One region of the Tianweitania sp. genome, then DNA from elsewhere that is predicted to be linked to it. Evidence: predicted binding sites of a transcription regulator. Region 1 holds the regulator's gene; each other region holds the start of a gene.

Region 1 (4,253 bases):
CTTCCAGAATCGCGATGTGCGCCGCGCGCTTGCCGGGTTGTTCGACTTCGAATGGAGCAACCGCAACCTCTTCAACGATGCCTACCAGCGCACCACGAGCTACTTCGATGGCTCCGAACTTTCTTCGACGGGCCGTCCTGCATCTGAGGCCGAGAAAAGCCTGCTTGCACCCTATCCCGATGCAGTGCGCCCCGACATTCTCGCGGGAACCTGGACGCCGCCAAAGTCCGACGGCAGCGGTCGTGACCGGGAGTTTCTGCGGCAAGGCTTTGAAGCCCTGAAGGCTGCCGGCTATTCCATGCAAAACGGCCGCATGGTGGATGCCAAAGGCAAACCGCTGGCCTTCGAGATCCTGCTCAACGGCAAGTCGAGCGAACAGATCAGCATGGCCTGGCAGGGCACCCTCGCCCGACTTGGCATTACCGTGTCGGTCCGCTCCGTAGATGCCGCGCAGTATTTGCAGCGTCAGCGGACCTATGACTTCGATGCCATGCTGATGCGCTACACTTCCTCGCTTTCGCCCGGCGTGGAACAGCAGTTCCGCTGGGGTTCGGCCTCCGCCAAAGCGCCCGGCACCTACAACTTCGCAGGCGTCGCCGAGCCTGCAATCGATGGGCTCATCAACCAAATGGTGAATGCGCGAGACCGCGACGAGTTCGTGACGATCGTGCGCGCTTATGATCGCGTGCTGCTGAGCGGCGCCTACATCGTGCCCTTGTATTATCAGCCGCAGCAATGGGTGGCGAGCTGGAGCCATATTCACCGGCCCGAACAAACCTCGGTTTACGGCTACCAGCTGCCGACATGGTGGTCGGAGGGCACTGCGCGATGACCCTGAGCATTGATGTCGTGTCGGACGTTGTTTGTCCTTGGTGCTTCATCGGGCAAAAGAAGCTCGATCTCGCTTTGGGCATGGTTCCAGACATCGATGTCACCCTGAATTGGCGACCCTATCAGCTCGATCCAACCATCCCGCGTGAGGGCACGGACCGCCAAGCCTATATGCTGGCGAAGTTCGGCAGTCAGACAAAGATCGATCAGATCCACGCCCGCATCGAATCGATCGGGCAGGAACTTGGCATCGCCTTCGATTTCGCCGCCATCAAGGTCGCTGCCAACACCCTCGATGCGCATCGGCTTATCCGCTGGGCGGGCGCAACCGGTCCTGAACTGCAGGGTCGCGTGGTCCGCAACCTGTTCTCGGCCTATTTCGAGCAAGGTCGCGACATCGGCGATCCCCAAGTTCTTGCCGATCTGGCGGGAAGCAGCGGCATGGACGCGGCTGTTGTTTCAGCCCTGCTTGCAGCGCCTTCCGACATCGAAGCCGTGCAGCAGGAGATCGCAACGGCCACCACCATGGGCATCACGGGCGTTCCCTGCTTTCTGCTTGATGGCCGCTACGCCCTCATGGGTGCGCAGGAGCCTGAGATCCTCGCAGATGCGATCCGGCAGGTGGCAGAGCAGAGATAAACGCTTAAACGACTGCTTTTGATTCAAGTTGAGCAGGAACAGCGTACCCTTTTCGTTTCACAACTAGATAAACTTTTAAATGTTGCAGAACACATGCCGAACAGATACGGTCTGTTCTGGGTTTGTTTTTTGATTCAGAGGGTCTTGGGATGCTGACGCGCAAGCAGATGGAACTGCTTTCCTTCATCAATCAGCGGATGAAGGAAAGTGGTATCCCGCCTTCCTTCGACGAGATGAAGGAGGCCTTGGATCTTGCCTCCAAGTCGGGAATCCACCGCCTGATAACGGCTTTGGAAGAGCGCGGATTTATCCGTCGTCTTCCGAACCGCGCCCGAGCGCTGGAAGTGATCAAGCTGCCAGAGTCTCTGTCGCCGGCACTCGGCCCCAAGAAGTTCTCGCCGAGCGTGATCGAAGGCAGCCTCGGCAAGAAGCCGCCGGAGCCAGCCAAGCCGCAGCGCAGCGCCTCTAATGACGACGATGCGAACGGCATCTCCGTGCCAGTCATGGGCCGGATCGCGGCTGGTGTGCCGATCTCGGCGATCCAGCACCCAACCCACTCTATCACCGTCCCGCCGGATATGCTGACGGGTGGCGAGCATTATGCACTGGAAGTGCGTGGTGATTCGATGATCGAAGCCGGCATCTTCGACGGCGATACGGTTGTGATCCGCGATGGCAGCACGGCCAACCCTGGCGACATCGTGGTTGCCTTGGTGGACGATGAAGAAGCTACGTTGAAGCGCTTCCGCCGCAAGGGTGCGTCCATTGCCCTCGAAGCAGCCAATCCCGCTTACGAGACGCGTTTTTTCCCGCCACACCGTGTCAAGGTTCAGGGTCGTTTGGTTGGCCTGATCCGGAAGTACTAGGCGGCTCTTCAGCCGGCACTCCTGCTGGCGGTTTGGTCTGCTGAGACGGCTTCGTGGCCTCATCTCGCGGCTGGCGTTTGTAGGGTGCCATGCCGCGAGCCTCGCGCGAGAAGCGGCGATGGTCGTGCCATGGTCGGTAAGGTCGAGCCAGTGCATGCTGAACGGTCGGTTTGCCGCTCTCGGGATCAATGGTGATTGTGGCGCTGCCCTTTTGCGCAAGGTCGCGCTTGGTGAGCACCACCTGTTTTGAGCCGCGGCAGGCGCGGCTGTTCGCTGTCGCATCGTCGATGACGATCACAGCGGCGTCGCTGCAATGCGCTTTCAGGTCTCCGCCTTCGGGAAGAGACATGATGCTCACGCCGGGCGAATTGTTGATGGTGCAGACGTCATCCTTGCACAGAAAACGGTCTGAGGGCGCAGCCGTTGCCCCCTTGCCATTCTCCGGCTTCACCAAAGTCATTGCGGAAGCCGCGCGTTGCCATTCTTGTGTTGTGAAAGCGTTGGGCCGTGTTCGATTAACGGCGAGCTTCCCTTCTTCGGTTCTCACCGCGATCAATCGGGCATCCTCGGAAATGTAGAGGTCCGGCACCTGCCGCCCCGCAAAAGTAAGCGTCCCGGCAAAAAGAAACGGCAGTGCAAGAAGGCGTAGCCTGGTTGTGGTGAAGCAACCAACCACAAGCGCGATCGTAAAGAGAGTAAGGGTGGAAGCCGGCACGATGCCGACCGCATCCAGTGGTGAGCGCTCCGCCAGCCAGTGCGCCACACCCAACATGAGGTCTAGTCCGAAACCCATCACCATCAAAGGCAGGGCTTCCAAGCCGAGCGGCATCAGGGCGACAGCCAGCACGGCTGGCGGCATCATCAGGATGCCGATGATCGGCATGGTCGCGAGATTTGCCAGAAGCGTGAGGGGTGACACCCGCTGGAAATGATAGGCGCCGAAGATGCTTGTAGCGCTGCCGGCAAGAATGGACGTCGCAACTGATCCACCGATGAGAACGACGAGGTAGCGCAGGACGCGCGCCATCGGCGAGCGCGATGTCGGTGGTGCGTGGCGCCTGGATTTGAGCCGCCACTGCTTCCAACCGGCATAGCCTGCGATCAGCGCAGCCGTTGCCGCAAAGGACATCTGGAAGCTTGGCCCCATCACCTCATGCGGTGTGATCAGGAGGATGATCAGCGCGGCGATGGCGAGATTGCGCATGCTCAGCGCGGCGCGATCAAACAGGATCGCGGCGAGCATGACCGCGACCATCAGAAAACTTCGGTTGGCGGCAACCTGATCGCCGGCGAGCAGGAGGTAGAAACCCGTGCCCGCCAAGGCAACGAAGGCGGCGACCTTCTTGACGGGGTATCGGGCTGAGAAGCCTGGAGACAAAGCAAACAGAGCGCGCATGGAGCCCATGATCGTGGCTGCGGCCAACGCCATATGCAGGCCGGAGATCGACAGGACATGGGCCAGGCCGGTGATGCGTAGATCCTCGTTGACCGCCTCGGGGATGCCAGCGCGCACGCCAGCAATCAGCGCCGCCGCGATCTCGCCGGATGCGCCCGGGATCACCGCCCGGATCTTGTCCGCTATGGTCATGCGCAGGCGCTCGACACTCTGCGCCAAGCTTTGCGACCAGGCTGGTTCAGGACCGCTGTCTGCTCGAACGGGGTTGCGCAGAAAGAAGCCGATCGCGCCCAGCCCATCGAAATAGCTCTGGAACGCGAAGTCATAGCTCCCTGGCCGCACTGGTCCGGATGGCGGCATCAGCCTCACCACACCACGAACCACCTCGCCCGGTAGCAGCTTGTCCGGGACCTGCCGCGCGGTCGCGCGCACACGATCCGGCGCATAGCGAAGGGTCGGTCGCGCTGTCGATAGGACGTCGAGCGTCAGCCGCGTTCGTCCGCTTTCCTGAAGTTCCACCA
Region 2 (4,253 bases), on a different contig from region 1:
AACAACCCTGCGCTGGAATTGGCGATCGAGGAAGCCAACCAAAGGGGCCTTCCAGTTGTTGCATGCTTTGGCCTACTCGATGGTTCCAACGGCTTTCCGGAAGCCAATGCCCGCCACTACGCTTTTCTGCTGCAGGGACTGAGCGACGCTGCGCGCGGTCTAGCGAAACGCGAGATCGGCTTTGTGATCCGCAAATGCTCGCCGGCCCGGATCGCGATCGACCTCGCCGAGGAAGCGGCGCTTCTTGTGCTCGACCGGGGTTATCTCGGCATCCAGAGAGAATGGTACGCGGAAATCTGCAAGGACGTGCAGACGAGCATCGTACAGGTGGAAGGCGACGTTGCCGTGCCTGTGGAGATTGCGTCTTCGCGTCACGAATTCGGTGCGCGCACGTTGCGCCCTAAGATCGCAAACAAACTCGAAGACTTCCTCAGCCCCTTACGTTCGCGCAAGGTGAAACATCCTGCCCAAGAGCTCGGGCTAACAAGCGAGATCGACATATCCGATTCTGAAGCCGTTCTCGCTTCCATGACGCTCGATCGAACTGTCGGTCCCGTCAAGCGCTTCAAGGGAGGCGAAACCGAAGCGCGACGGCGGCTTAAAGCCTTTCTGTCAGGTCCGTTCGAGCATTATGGAGACAACCGCGGCAAGCCGGAAGCGGGCGCTGCCTCCCATATGAGCCCCTACCTGCATTTCGGCCAGATTTCGCCTGTCGAGATCGTGCTTGCGGCCCGGGCTGCCAAGGCTAGCAGGGAAGACAAGGCGGCCTTCGTGGAAGAAGTGGTTGTTCGGCGCGAACTCGCAATGAACCACGTCTTCTATACGGCCAAGTATGACTCCTACGAGGATGCGGTGCCGGAATGGGCACGCCAGACGCTGGCGGAACGAGCAGGAGATGCGCGTCCGCATTTCTACACCGACGATCAGCTTGCCAGGGGCGAAACGCATGATGATGGCTGGAACAGCGCCATGAAGGAGATGCGGGAAACCGGCTACATGCACAATCACCTGCGCATGTATTGGGGCAAGAAGATCCTAGAATGGTCAAGAACACCTGAGGACGGGTTTGACCGAACCTTGCGGCTCAACAACCGCTTCTTTCTCGATGGCCGCGACCCCAACTCCTTCACCAATGTCGCCTGGATTTATGGCCTGCACGACCGTCCGTGGGTCAAGCGCCCGGTCTTTGGCACGGTGCGATACCAGAACGAAAACTCGCTGCGTAAGATCAACCTGAAAGCCTATCAGCAGGATGTCGAGCGGCTTTGTGCGTTGGAAGACGGGAGCTCTCAACCAGCACAGGAAGAGGAAGAGCCTCGGCTGCTCTAGAAAAGCGCCAGTTGCTGCTGCTCGCCCTCACCGTCGACACCCTCCAGGGACGAAAGGGTCACGCCGAGCAGACGGATGCCCTTGCTGACGGGAAACAAAGCTGCCAGCATCGATCCCGCGACATCCGTCATGTCGTTCAACCCGGCGACACAATCCGGCAAGGTGCGGCTACGGGTGATCTGCTGGAAGTCGGCATATTTCACCTTCAAGGTCACCGTTCGACCGCGCAGCTGTTTGGTCAGGGAGTGCTTCCACACTTTGTCAGCGAGCGGCACGAGTTCCTGACGCGCAAGGTCGAAGTCGAAGATGTCGGCAGCGAAGGTATCTTCCGCGCCGATCGACTTACGCTGCCTGTCCGGCTGCACCGCGCGTTCGTCGATGCCGCGCGCAATGCGGTAGTACCAATGCCCAGATTTGCCGAAATTTTGCTGGAGGAAGGCGAGCGATCTTTCGCGCAGATCAGCCCCGGTTTCGATGCCAAGCCGCTGCATCTTGGCAGCCGTAGCGGGACCGATCCCATGGAACTTCTTGATCGCCAGCGACGCCACGAAGTCCGGTCCCAGACGAGGTGTGATGACGGCCTGCCCGTTGGGCTTGTTGAGATCGCTCGCCGTCTTCGCCAAGAACTTGCAATAGGAAATGCCAGCTGATGCGTTCAGCCCGGTCACATCCTTGATGCGTGCGCGGATCAAGGCGGCGATCTCGGTGGCAACGCCGATGCCGTTCTTGTTCTCGGTCACGTCGAGATAGGCTTCATCCAGCGAAAGCGGTTCGATCAGGTCGGTATGCTCCGCAAAGATCTCGCGGATCTGGTTTGACACGGAGCGATAGACTTCGAACCGTGGCTTGACGAAGATGAGGTCCGGGCACAGACGCCTGGCCGTTACTGAAGGGAGTGCCGAGCGTACCCCAAACACGCGGGCCTCGTAGCTCGCTGCGGCCACCACGCCCCGCGCCGCCGAGCCGCCAACCGCCACAGGCTTGCCTCTGAGTTCGGGATTATCGCGCTGCTCGACAGACGCGTAAAAGGCGTCCATGTCGACATGGATGATCTTGCGGATGCGCGGCTCTTCCACACTCGTGTTGTCAGCCGCCTTTTCGGCCAGAATCGATCGATTGTGCATCATCGAAATGGTCGTATTCGTCGCGCGATCTACCTGGAACACTCCGTGAACATAGCAGCCACTAGCGCCTTTGCAAAGTCGTCTGAGCTCCAAATCTCCGCGTTCTGTCCAACGCTAAATCACAACGCCGAAGCCGGTCCTTGCAGCCCGGGCGGCGGTGTGGCTTCGTCGGCATCGGGGTCTCTGCCATGGTGTCGGTCAAGTAGGCGCATGATCGGCGTCACCGTCAGACCATGCATGAGGATCGACACCAGGATCACCAAACCGACAAATGCCCACAGACGCTCAGCGCCTTCCACTCCCTCCATCTGATTGAGGCCGTAAGCCAGATAATACACCGAACCTACACCGCGAATGCCGAAGAAGGCCAGCGTCATCCGTTCCGTCCAGTCGGTTTGGTGCCCAAGCAGGCCGATGAGCCCGGTAACCGGGCGCACAACCAAGAGGATCGCGAGAACAGCAACCACGTCGATCCAGGTGAGTGGCGCGAGCAATCCGCTGGTCAGCGCGCCACCGAATAGCAGCAGCAGCACCATCATCGCGATACGCTCGATCTGCTCGGTCAGCTGGTGCATGTCGAGTTGGAATTCATGATCGCGATGGGAATGGCGGAAGGTCAAAGCTGTGACGAACACGGCTAGGAAGCCATAACAATGAATGAGCTCTGTCAGCCCATAAGAAACAAAGGTCGCCGAAAGCGCGATCAGGCCATCACCAGTTTTAGCCAGCTTGGACTCGGCCGGCACATGAAAGGTGAGCCAGCCGAAGGCTTTGCCAATGGCATATCCGGCCACGACGCCGGCCCCAATCTCCCACAACACATTGTAAGTGAGCCACTTCGTGAACCACGGTTCGCCGGTCGATGCCGCCAGGGCGAGCGCGATGGCCAGATGAACAAAGGGAAAGGCGAAGCCGTCGTTCAGTCCTGCTTCTGAGGTCAAGCCGAAGCGAACCTCGTCCTCTTCGCCCGACTTCGGCGGACCGACCTGGACATCGGCTGCCAATACCGGATCGGTGGGTGCGAGTGCAGCTCCGATCAGAAGCGCAATCGTCCACGAAAGGCCGACCCACCATCCCGCAATGAGCGTGATTGCGCCGATACAAAGCGGCATGGTGATGCCGATCAGCCGCCACGCGACGGACCAGTCGCGGAAACCGAAGATCCGGTCGATCTTCAACCCCGCGCCCATCAAGGCAATGATGACCACGAACTCGGAAAACCGCTCCGTGAACTCCGGATGATTGACGGGAAGCGGATCAAACGAGACGCCGGGGATCGCAAAGATCAGCGCGCCCAAGCCGATGCAGACAATAGGCAAGGAAAGCGGCAGCCTCCGGAGCACCAATGGCAGCCAAGCCACCAAGGCGATTAAGAAGCCGGAACCGATCAGGAGAAGGATGTAAGGATCAGGCGAGACGTTAAAGGGGAAGGTCATGCGGCCCAACGAAGTGGATGAAGATTTGATCCCGCAACCACTTCAACGATGTGCAGGCTAAGATACAGCCGCTTGTTATGGCCATTATGAGCAGGAAAAAAGCGCCCGCGTGCTGAAGGCTTAGCTGCCGTTCATACCGTAGTTGGAACTCTGCTGGCCGCCGACTTATTTACCTTCCCATGGCATCAAAACCGAAAACGACTGCGCCTCTGAAGCTGGTGGAGCAATGGACCCTCACACCCGCAGCAACGCTTGGATCTTCCGTTCGTGCAAAAGGCATTTTGCTCGAGGTTAGAGCGCGCATGCCGTTCCCGGCGAGAAAGTCTCTCGATGTCGAGTTCGGCGCACTCGTCTTGCGAATGGC
Region 3 (4,253 bases), on a different contig from region 1:
CGCCATCGTCGCTTCGATCGTGCAACAAGGCGAGCAGGTCGAGGACCGCACGGTGCTCGTGACCTTTGAAGAAGCGGGGACAGCGTGAGCGTGAGTCTTGTCGCGTTTGCGCCCGTTCAATAGCGTTCAGCCATGTCGATCAGCGAAGCCACTCCCAGCCGCCACCGGTTCTATGAGGATGTGCTCGCACTTCTGATCGGCACCGGCTTTGCCGCGCTCGGGTTGACCTTCTACACCGAAACCCGGCTGGCAACCGGCGGTGCGGCCGGCCTTGCGCTGTTGCTGCAGTACATGACGGGTTACGGCTTCGGCCTGATCTTCTTCGTGACCAACCTGCCCTTCTATGCCTTTGCGGTTGCGCGCATGGGCTGGGGCTTTGCGATACGCACCTTTGTTGCCGTGATGCTGGTGTCCGTGATGAGCCGGATCTTTCCGATGTTCATCACCTTTTCGCATCTCGACCCGCTTTTCGCGGCCTTTGTCGGCGGCGGTTTGCAGGGCATGGGCCTGCTGATCCTTGCGCGGCACCGAACGGGTCTAGGCGGTTTCTCGATACTGGCGCTCTACCTGCAGGACCGCTACAACATCCGCGCGGGTTATTTCCAGCTCGGCGTAGATCTCGTCATTCTGCTGATTGCGCTTTCCGTGTTGACCTGGCCGCAAGTCGTGCTGTCGGTGATCGGTGCCGTCATGTTCAACATGATTTTGGCGATCAACCATCGCCCCGGCCGCTATGTCGGCATGAGTTGAAGACGGGAGCAGGAACCATCGGGAGTCCCGATGGTTGGGCAGGCAGATCGAAACCAAGGAGATCTGCCCCATGAACCGCCTGATTGTCTCAGCAACCGCGCTCACTCTGCTGGCCGGCTCGGCCTTTGCCCAGGAAGCAACCACCAACCCGCCTCCGGCTGCACCGGCTCAGACTGCGCCGAACCAGACGCCCCCGACGCCGCCCGAACTGACACCCGGAAACAAGACGGGCGCGCAAGGTGACGATCAGGACCTTCAATCCTCAAGCGGGATGGAAGACCAGACGGACACTATGGATCAGGACGAGCGCGATTCCGCTGATAGGCAGGATGAAGCGCGCCGAGGCCCGGGTCACCATCATTGGGATCGAGACCGTCCGCGCGGACATCATTGGCGTGGTGGCGACCGTGGTCCGCGCCACAGCCGAGGCGATGACGGTGCGCATTTCCGCCTGACCACGAAGGAAGATGGCGGCGTGGAACTAGATGTTCGATGCGCTTCCAACGAGCCGATGAAGGCTTGCGCCGATATCGTGAACGACCTGCTCGACAAGCTCACTGGCAATACAGGAACGAATGACGAGGACAGCGCCGATCTCTGAGGATCGCGTCTGACCCCGATCGTCTTAATTACGGGGAGCGGTGCATCGTGCGCCGCTCCCCATTGTTTTTAGTGAACCGTCATCCAGTCGCGTGCCTGCCGGAGCGCCTTGGCGAGATCGGCCTTGTTCATGCTGGCCGACACTTCCGCCCGCATGCTTCCGGCACGTTCGCAGCCCTTGATGGCGGCGATGTTGAACCACTTATGCGCAGCAACCAGATCGACGGCGCAGTCGCGGCCGGTTGCGTACATCAAGCCGAGGTCGAAGAGGATGTCGGCGTGGGTGGTCGTACCCATCGAAGATGCCTGATCGTCCAGGATTTCAAAGCGTGCCATTATCTCGATCCCTGTTAGCCCCTGAGACCTTGTTTTCCGGTCTCTTCTGATGCCTAGAGAATGCGCTTCTTCCTTGAATCCGCTGTTAAGCCATGTGCTTAACTCCTGGAAAACAAACATAAAACAAGAAGTAAAGGTGACTCATTCTTAAGGATGAGAACCGCAGGCGCGCGGGAAAGTCGAAGAAATATCGACAAAAACTGTCGGCTACGAAGTCACGCTTTGCTAACCGCGATTTCGGGAAGCATATCGGTCGGCGCGAACCTTTCGCATCAAAGAAGCCGTCTTCCACGCAGCTGGCTTTCTGTTCTAAGCTCCGGGAACAGCACCTTTGAGGAAGCCGCTGGGGAGGAAAGAATGAAGCGTTCGATCATGTTTGCGCTTGCAGGGCTGCTTGCCACATCAGGCATGGCGTTTGCCGACGATATCGAAGGCAGGTGGAAGACCGATAGTGGCGCAACAGCCGAGATCGCGCCCTGCGGAAAGGCTTTCTGCATCACGCTGCGCAGCGGCGCGCATAAGGGCAAGCAGATCGGCCGCATGAATGCCGATGGCGATAACCGCTATTCCGGCGATGTCACCGATCCCGCCAACGACAAGACCTATTCCGGCAAGGCGAGCCTGTCCGGCAACGCTCTATCAATGAAGGGCTGCGTGCTGGGCGGGCTGATCTGCCGCGGCCAGAACTGGACGCGGCTGTAAAGGCGGCAACGCCTAGCGCTGCCGCCTTTAAAGCGTCAGCGCGCCTTCTGGCCGAACAGGACCTTCTGCGCGTCCTTGTCATCGGCAAGGTTCGAGCGGGCTTCGTTGGCGACAGCCAGGCCACGCTCGACAGCAGGACGCGCATTTACGGCTTCATACCAGCGCTTGAGGTTCGGAAAGTCGTTGAGATCCTGGCCCTGGTTTTTGTGCGGCTTGATCCAGCCGACGCAGGCCATATCGGCGATTGAGTATTCGCCTGCCAAATAGTCGCGATCGGCCAGGCGCTTGTTCATGACGCCATAAAGCCGGTTCACCTCGTTGGTGTAGCGGTTGATGCCATATTCGATCCTTTCCGGCGCATACTGCCGGAAGTGGTGAGCCTGACCGGCCATGGGCCCAAGACCGCCCATCTGCCAGAACAGCCACTGATCGACCTCGACGCGTTGCCGCTCGTCGGTGGGATAGAACTTGCCGAACTTCCGGCCGAGATATTGCAGGATCGCGCCGGACTCGAAGACCGAGATCGGCTGCCCGTCCGGGCCTTCCGGGTCCACGATCGCCGGCATGCGGTTGTTTGGGGAGATCGCGAGGAAAGACGGCTCGAACTGTTCGCCCTTGCCGATGTTCACGAGCTTCAAATCATAAGGGATGCCGAGCTCTTCCAGCATGATGGAGACTTTCCAGCCATTGGGCGTCGGCCAGTAATGAAGTTCGATCGGCTTGGTTTGTTCGGGCATGATACCTCTCCTTCAAGTCGCAGAGATATGGGCGCAATACCGGCAACAATCGAGCGGGGCATGGTTAATTGCGGCTCAATTTTGTTGAACGCAGGATGAACGGCAGTCTCAGGGAGGATTCAGCGCGACGGCTTCATAGTTGGCTCAACACCTTCGGAGGACCGCCGCCATGCTCGCACGCCGCTTCGCCATTGTTTGTTTTATGACCATGCTTTTCGGCATGATGCTGTCCGTCGTGGTGGCGGAAACAACGCGAGGGCGGACCAGTGACGGCAGCATTTCCTGCACATGGTTCAACGATTACGCCTGCCATTGGGACAAGCAGTAACCAAGCGTCACGGCTTCGCAATATGAAGCCGCTACGCCTCTCCCACAAAGAGGGGCGTGCCCTTATATTGGGTCATGGAAAAGCGAATCTACCCGACACCGATCGAGGCCATCTCAGGGCCTGAAGCCTATGGCCGCAAGAGCTTCACCAATGCCGAGGAGGCGGTGGATGCGCTGATCTGGCTTTACGAGCGCAACACACGCTTTCTGCGCGACAGTTTCTCGGCATTGGCCGAAGGCGGCAATGCTGATCATCGCTACCGCGCTTTCTATCCAGAGATCTCCGTCACCACTTCGTCCTTCGCGATGATCGACTCGCGCCATGCTTACGGCCATATGCCGGCGCCGGGGCAATATACGACGACGGTGACGCGGCCGGATCTTTTCCGGCATTACCTGCTGGAACAGTTGCACCTGATCATCCGCAATCACGGGGTGCCGATCATCGTGCAGGAATCCGAGACGCCCATCCCGCTGCATTTTGCCTTCTTCGAGGGCACCTATGTGGAAGGGGCTGCGGCGGAGCGAATCACGCGGCCGCTACGCGACATGTTCGACGTGCCGGACCTGAATGCGACCGACGATTTGATCGCCAACGGCACCTATGAGCCCGCCCCCGGCGAACCGGCTCCGCTTGCACCCTTCACGGCACAGCGCATCGATTACTCACTGCACCGGCTGGCGCATTACACGGCGACCGGGCCGCAGCATTTCCAGAATTTTGTGCTGTTCACCAACTACCAGTTCTATATCGACGAGTTCTGCGCCTTCGCGCGCAAGCTGATGGCCGAGGGTGGCGGC

The links. The regulator LexA, encoded in region 1, represses DNA repair genes until DNA is damaged. The targets are predictions, from matches to a motif close to TGTTCNNNNTGTGTTCNG.
Region 2: the regulator LexA is predicted to act here: its motif matches at 2,488-2,505, upstream of dinB (DNA polymerase IV).
Region 3: the regulator LexA is predicted to act here: its motif matches at 1,795-1,812, upstream of RTX98_RS01450 (sel1 repeat family protein).

The regions. Positions count from the first base shown of each region.
Region 1 is NZ_DAMBUH010000028.1:30,093-34,345, reverse strand. It holds gene RTX98_RS09030 (extracellular solute-binding protein) at 1-832, shown strand, start outside; gene RTX98_RS09025 (DsbA family protein) at 829-1,470, shown strand; gene lexA (transcriptional repressor LexA) at 1,620-2,336, shown strand; gene RTX98_RS09015 (ComEC/Rec2 family competence protein) at 2,293-4,253, opposite strand, start outside.
Region 2 is NZ_DAMBUH010000002.1:62,068-66,320, reverse strand. It holds gene RTX98_RS00990 (deoxyribodipyrimidine photo-lyase) at 1-1,329, shown strand, start outside; gene dinB (DNA polymerase IV) at 1,326-2,366, opposite strand; gene RTX98_RS00980 (sodium:proton antiporter) at 2,573-3,889, opposite strand; gene RTX98_RS00975 (hypothetical protein) at 4,192-4,253, shown strand, end outside.
Region 3 is NZ_DAMBUH010000003.1:32,368-36,620, reverse strand. It holds gene RTX98_RS01465 (acetyl/propionyl/methylcrotonyl-CoA carboxylase subunit alpha) at 1-88, shown strand, start outside; gene RTX98_RS01460 (YitT family protein) at 133-750, shown strand; gene RTX98_RS01455 (hypothetical protein) at 821-1,351, shown strand; gene RTX98_RS01450 (sel1 repeat family protein) at 1,420-1,686, opposite strand; gene RTX98_RS01445 (DUF2147 domain-containing protein) at 2,044-2,388, shown strand; gene RTX98_RS01440 (glutathione S-transferase family protein) at 2,424-3,125, opposite strand; gene RTX98_RS01435 (hypothetical protein) at 3,295-3,453, shown strand; gene RTX98_RS01430 (AMP nucleosidase) at 3,528-4,253, shown strand, end outside.